2 regions of the Microbacterium sp. BLY genome follow, and region 1 is predicted to be linked to the other one. Evidence: predicted binding sites of a transcription regulator. Region 1 holds the regulator's gene; the other holds the start of a gene.
What was found. The regulator LexA, encoded in region 1, represses DNA repair genes until DNA is damaged. The targets are predictions, from matches to a motif close to TCGAACANNTGTTCGA.
Positions count from the first base shown of each region.

Region 2: recA (recombinase RecA) is a predicted target of LexA. The motif match lies at 1,680-1,695, and genes of this name have one in related genera.

Region 1 covers NZ_JAGKSR010000002.1:232,334-235,593, forward strand. Annotated here, with positions in the region: gene metE (5-methyltetrahydropteroyltriglutamate--homocysteine S-methyltransferase) at 1-1,104, shown strand, start outside; gene lexA (transcriptional repressor LexA) at 1,162-1,848, opposite strand; gene KAF39_RS15650 (LysM peptidoglycan-binding domain-containing protein) at 2,134-2,502, shown strand; gene KAF39_RS15655 (histidinol-phosphate transaminase) at 2,575-3,260, shown strand, end outside.
Region 2 covers NZ_JAGKSR010000001.1:2,250,479-2,253,738, reverse strand. Annotated here, with positions in the region: gene KAF39_RS16030 (regulatory protein RecX) at 1-57, opposite strand, end outside; gene recA (recombinase RecA) at 438-1,484, opposite strand; gene KAF39_RS11005 (DUF3046 domain-containing protein) at 1,740-1,964, opposite strand; gene KAF39_RS11000 (helix-turn-helix domain-containing protein) at 1,983-2,291, opposite strand; gene KAF39_RS10995 (CinA family protein) at 2,433-2,921, opposite strand; gene pgsA (CDP-diacylglycerol--glycerol-3-phosphate 3-phosphatidyltransferase) at 2,918-3,260, opposite strand, start outside.

The sequences.
Region 1 (3,260 bases):
CGCGACGGCGCCGTCCGGTCCCGCTCCCTCACCGACGCCGACTTCGCCCGCGCACCGTACCCGGAGCGGGAGGAGGCGCAGCAGGCGCTCGGCCTTCCCGCGCTGCCGCTGACGACGATCGGCTCGTTCCCGCAGACCGGTGACATCCGGCGGGCCAGGGCCCAGTTCCTGCGCGGCGAGGTGCCCCAGGACGACTACGAGGAGTTCCTGCGCCGCGAGGTCGCCGCGGTCGTGTCGCTGCAGGAGGACCTTGGGCTCGACGTGCTCGTGCACGGCGAGCCGGAGCGGAACGACATGGTGCAGTACTTCGCGGAGCATCTCGACGGGTTCGCGGTCACCGAGCACGGCTGGGTGCAGTCGTACGGCTCCCGGGCCACCCGTCCCTCCATCCTGTGGGGAGACGTCTCCCGGCCGGCGCCCATCACGGTGGCCTGGTCGGCGTACGCCCAGTCGCTCACCGCGAAGCACATGAAGGGCATGCTCACGGGCCCGGTCACGATCCTCGCGTGGTCGTTCGTCCGCGACGACCAGCCTCTCGGCGAGACCGCCAACCAGGTGGCGCTCGCGCTGCGTGAGGAGATCGCCGACCTCGAGGCGGCGGGCATCCAGGTCATCCAGGTCGACGAGCCGGCGCTGCGCGAGCTGCTGCCGCTCAAGCAGGCCGATCAGCCCGCGTACCTCGACTGGTCGGTCGCCTCGTTCCGCCTGGCCACGGGCGGCGCGGCCGCGGCGACGCAGGTGCACACGCACCTCTGTTACTCGGAGTTCGGCGTCGTCATCGACGCGATCCGGGCGCTGGATGCGGACGTCACCTCGATCGAGGCCGCGCGCAGCCGCATGGAGGTCGTCGCGGACATCGCCGAGGTCGGCTTCGATCACGGCATCGGCCCGGGCGTGTACGACATCCACTCGCCGCGCGTGCCGACGGTCGAGGAGGTCGAGTCGCTGCTGCGCCGCGCGGTCGACGAGATCCCGCTCCGTCAGCTCTGGGTGAACCCCGACTGCGGTCTGAAGACCCGCGGTTACGCGGAGACCACGGCCTCGCTCCGGAACATCGTCGAGGCGACCCACCGGGTCCGCGCGGACGTCGCCGTCACGGCCTGACGTCCCCTGTACGACGAAGGCCCTCCCGGTGATCCGGGAGGGCCTTCGTCGTACGTGTCAGACCGCTCGGAGGACGGCGACGACCTTGCCGAGCACCACGGCCTCGTCGCCCAGGATCGGTTCGAACGCGGAGTTCCGGGGGAGCAGCCAGGTGTGTCCGTCGCGGCGGCGGAGCACCTTCACCGTGGCCTCGCCGTCGAGCATGGCGGCGACGATCTCGCCGTTCTCCGCGGTGTTCTGCGACCGGACCACGACCCAGTCCCCGTCGCAGATGGCGGCGTCGATCATCGATTCGCCGGAGACCTTGAGCATGAAGAGATCGCCCTTGCCCACGAGCTGCCGGGGAAGGGGGAAGATCTCCTCGACCTGCTGATCGGCGGTGATCGGCACACCGGCGGCGATGCGGCCGACGAGGGGGACCAGGGCGGCGTCGCCGACGGGGGTCGCGACGTCGGCGGGATTCTCGGCTCCGGTGCCGGGGAGGTCGATGAGGACCTCCATCGCCCGGGTCTTGCCGGGATCGCGGCGGAGGTAGCCGCTGAGCTCGAGCTGCCCGAGCTGGTGCGTGACGCTGGACAGCGACTTCAGCCCGACGGCGTCGCCGATCTCGCGCATGCTCGGCGGGTAGCCGTTCTGCGCGATCGAGGTCTGGATGACCTCCAGGATCGCCATCTGCTTCGGGCTGAGGCTCTTGCGACGGCGGGTGCGCGGCGCCTCGGATTCGAGGGCTGAGGTGTCGCTCATGGTGCTCCTTCAGTGCGTGATCCGACGTGCCGCTTCGAATGTCGGTGGCCCGTGGTGGGGTGTCCTTATCGAAACCGTATCCGAGAAGAGCGCCGATCTGGAAGATCTGTTCGAGCGTGTCGGTCGATTCCCCGATCCGGCTTTCGAAGACAGCTTGACAGATGTTCGAAATCGAAGATATCTTCGGAACGTAGCTTCGCATCCACGCCTCCCGGCCGAGACGCGGATGCGAAAGCTACGCCAACCTCCCCGGGCCGACGGCACCGGGACAGCTAAGGAGCAGACATGAGCAGCATCAGCCTCAGCACCGCGACCGCCCTTCCGGCATCGGCCCGTCCGGCCACCCGGCTGCGGATCACGGCGCGAGGCCGCCGCACCCTGCTCGCTCTCGCCTCGATCCCGCTCGCCGCCGGTATCGCGTTCGCGGCCATCAGCGGTGGCAGCGCCATCGCGTCGGGCGCCGATGCGCCGGCCGCTGCCGTCGAGACGGTGACGGTCATGCCCGGCGACACCCTGTGGTCCATCGCGAGTGCGATCGCCCCCGAGGCCGATCCGCGCGATGTCATCGGTGAGATCAGCCGGATGAACCTGCTCCGTGGCGGCGAGCTGCAGGTCGGCCAGGAGCTCGCGCTCCCGGCTCGCTACACCGACTGACGTCGGGAGGCCCTCGGTGCCCGCGGTTCTTCCGTCGTCACGATGACCTCGATGCCGCGTGCGGCTCTTAACATGGGAAGGGTGACCTTCTCCCTCAATGATCTCCCGCTCCGCGACGATCTGCGCGGACTCACGCCGTACGGGGCCCCGCAGGCGCCCCTTCCGGTCGCGCTGAACGTCAACGAGAACACGCATCCGGTTCCGGACGCGGTCGCCAGCGACATCCTGGACGACATCGCGGTGGCGATCCGGGACGTGAACCGCTACCCGGACCGCGAGTTCACGACGCTGCGGGAGGCTTTCGCCGGCTATCTCGGCCACGGTCTGACGGCGGAGCAGATCTGGGCCGGCAACGGCTCCAACGAGGTGCTGCAGCACATCTTCCAGGCCTTCGGCGGCCCGGGCCGCACGGCGTTCGGGTTCAGCCCGACCTATTCGATGTACCCGCTCATCGCCAAGGGCACGGGAGCGTCCTGGATCGCCGGGACGCGGCAGCCCGACTACACCGTCACGCCCGAGGACGCGGCCCAGCAGGTGCGCGACGCCGACCCCGACATCGTGATCCTCTGCTCGCCCAACAACCCGACAGGGACCCCGCTCGGGCTGGACGTGGTGGAAGCGGTCTACGACGCCGCCCGCGGCGTCGTGATCGTCGACGAGGCCTATCAGGAGTTCGCACCGCGGGACGCGTCGTCCGCGCTCACGCTGCTGGAGGGGCGTCCCCGTCTCGCCGTCTCGCGCACCATGAGCAAGGCGTT
Region 2 (3,260 bases), on a different contig from region 1:
CTTCAACACCAGCCGGGCTTCGGAGACGGACAGAGAGCGGGTGCGGAGCTTCCGCAACAACGACTCCTCCGCCGCCGTCCGGATCTCCTCCGCGGAAGGGTCACCCGCTCCGGCCTCTCCCCCGGCCGGGCCGGAGGTGTCGCCGACGGCGCGCAGCCGGGTCGTCGCCCCGCGCGGGGACCCAGCCCGTGCTGAGGCTCCCCGAGCGGGATGGCGCGCACTCGGGGAACCTTCGCCGTCGCCCGCTCCCGCCGAGGCGGGCTCATGCCACGTCGACCGCCAGACTCCGGCATCGGTCGACGGTGTCGACCGATGCCGGGGGCCGCGCGACGCATCGTCCGCTCCGGTCTCCGCTGGACGCTCCGGACGCGCCGGTCCGCCGAAGAGAGGGATGATGGGGGCGATCCGCTCGGAATCGCCCCCACGCTGGTCGCTCATCAGGCCGGGCGGCGCTCAGCCAGCTCGTCAGCACCCGGAGCCGCGGCCGGGCCGCCGATACCGAGCTTCTGCTTGATCTGGCTCTCGATGGCCAACGCGATGTCCGCGTTGTTGAGCAGGAACGTCCGCGCGTTCTCCTTGCCCTGACCCAGCTGATCGCCGTCGTAGGTGTACCACGAACCCGACTTCTTCACGATGCCGTGCTCCACGCCGAAGTCGATCAGGCTGCCCTCACGAGATATCCCGACGCCGTAGAGGATGTCGAACTCAGCCTGCTTGAAGGGTGGCGCCATCTTGTTCTTGACGATCTTGACGCGCGTCCGGTTGCCGACCGCGTCCGTCCCGTCCTTGAGCGTCTCGATGCGGCGGATGTCCATGCGCACCGACGCGTAGAACTTGAGGGCTTTACCACCCGCGGTGGTCTCCGGCGAGCCGAAGAAAACACCGATCTTCTCGCGGAGCTGGTTGATGAAGATCATCGTGGTGTTGGTCTGGTTGAGACCACCGGTGAGCTTCCGGAGCGCCTGGGACATGAGGCGCGCCTGGAGACCCACGTGGGAGTCGCCCATCTCGCCCTCGATCTCGGCACGCGGCACCAGGGCCGCAACGGAGTCGACGACGATCAGATCGATCGCGCCGGAACGCACCAGCATGTCGGCGATCTCCAGCGCCTGCTCACCCGTGTCGGGCTGCGAGACGAGAAGGGCATCGATATCGACGCCGAGCTTCGCGGCGTAGTCCGGGTCGAGAGCGTGCTCGGCGTCGATGAACGCCGCGATGCCGCCGGCCCGCTGGGCGTTGGCGATGGCGTGCAGGGTCAGCGTCGTCTTACCCGACGACTCCGGCCCGTAGATCTCCACGATGCGGCCGCGTGGCAGACCACCCACGCCGAGGGCGACGTCGAGGGCGATGGAGCCGGTGGGGATGACGGCCACCGGGGCGCGCTCATCGCTGCCCAGCCGCATGACCGAGCCCTTTCCGAACTGGCGGTCGATCTGAGCGAGGGCGGTCTCGAGAGACTTCTCGCGGTCTGCGGGTGATGGCATGGTGTGCTCCTTCTGCGCGTGCGCTGCCGCCTGTAGGCTGTCGCGGCTCTTCCGGCTGGAAGGAACTCTCCGACAAGGCGTGTGGCTTTTCAGCCTGGTCCTCACGGTAGAACGGGCCACCGACATTCGCGCCGAGGGCCGGGAACTGTGAGGACCAGATCCGTCGGACCACTTGTGCAGCAGACTACGCCCGCTTCGAACAGATTTTCGACAACACGCCGAGGCGGCGTGTCGAACATCCGCACACCGCCCCTGTCAGCGCCCCCGCGGTTCGAGACGTCCGACCCCGTGGCGACGGGAGTCGGGGACGTCCATGTCCGCACAGAGCGCGAGCCAGATGTCGCGCGGCGGCACGCCGTCGTCGAGGGCTTCGAGCGCGGTGCGCCCGGCCATCCCGGTCAGCACGAGATCGTTGACGAGAGAGGATCCACGAGCGTGGAACTCCGCGTCGACGGCACGCAGGAACTCACTGCGGCGCATGGCAATCCTCTTCGCGGATCAGTGGAGCGAGAGCTCGGGCTCCACGGACGCGACCAGATCGTCGGGAACGACGTCCGGGAAGACCTGGATACCTTCGAGGACCGAGATGCGGTCTCCGACCTCGCGCATGATCGTGGAGATGGGAACGTCGAGAGCTTCCGCCACCGAAGCGAGGATCTCGCTCGACGCCTCCTTCTGACCGCGCTCGACCTCACTGAGGTAACCGAGAGCGACCGACGCCTTGCTCGCGACCTGTCGGAGGGTGCGGCCCTTCTGCAGACGGAAGTCCCTCAGCACATCGCCGATTTCCTGTCGTACAAGAATCATCGGAACCTCCTCCGCAGTTCGTGAATCGAGGTCTCCCTCGAAGAGACGGCCAGTCTAGTCCTCCTGGCTTGCACAGAATCTACCCTTGCACTCTGTGGTTTGAATGTGAGCACACCGGTATCAACCTTCGGCGGGGTCACGCTATTCCCGCAGTGCTGCGAGCAGCGCCTCCAAGGCGGCGTCCACGGACTGCGCCCGCACGGCGTCGCGGTCGCCCGCGAAGACGAACCGCGCTGTGCGGCTCGAGGTCGGCGTCACGACGCCGACGTGGACAGTACCCACCGGTTGTCCGTCCGGCGACTCCGGCCCCGCGATCCCTGTCGTCGACACACCGACGTCCGCGGCGCGTCCATCGACCGCGACCGTCTCGCGCACGCCGTCGGCCATCTGCCTCGCCACTTCCGGGTGGACCGGGCCGTGTCGCCGCAGGAGGTCCGCATCGACCCCCAGCACCGTGTGCTTGACCGGCGTCGCGTACGCGACGACACCGCCGAGGAGCACCGCGGAAGCGCCCGGCACAGTGACAAGCGCGGAAGACACGGCGCCCCCGGTGAGAGACTCCGCGACTCCGAGCGTCCAGCCCCGGGCGCGCAACGCCTGGAGGACCGCCGACGCGGTCGCGTCGCTCATGAGGCGCGACGGGCGCCGCGCACCTGCGCGACGATGTAGTCGATCCCGCTGACGACGGTGAGCACGAGCACGATGACCATGAGGACGGCCGTCACGACGGTCCACGGCCCGAGCCCGATGAACACATGCAGCGGCAGGAGAGCCCAGCCGAGGGCGACGCCCTGGAAGGCCGTCTTGATCTTGCCCATCCAGGCGGCCGCCACGACGTGCTCGCTGGCGACGACGAGGCGATGGACGGTGATCCCCCATTCGCGCACGAGGATGATCACGACGATCCACCACGAGACCTCGCCCAGGATCGCGAGTCCCACGAATCCGGCCCCGGTGAGGAGCTTGTCC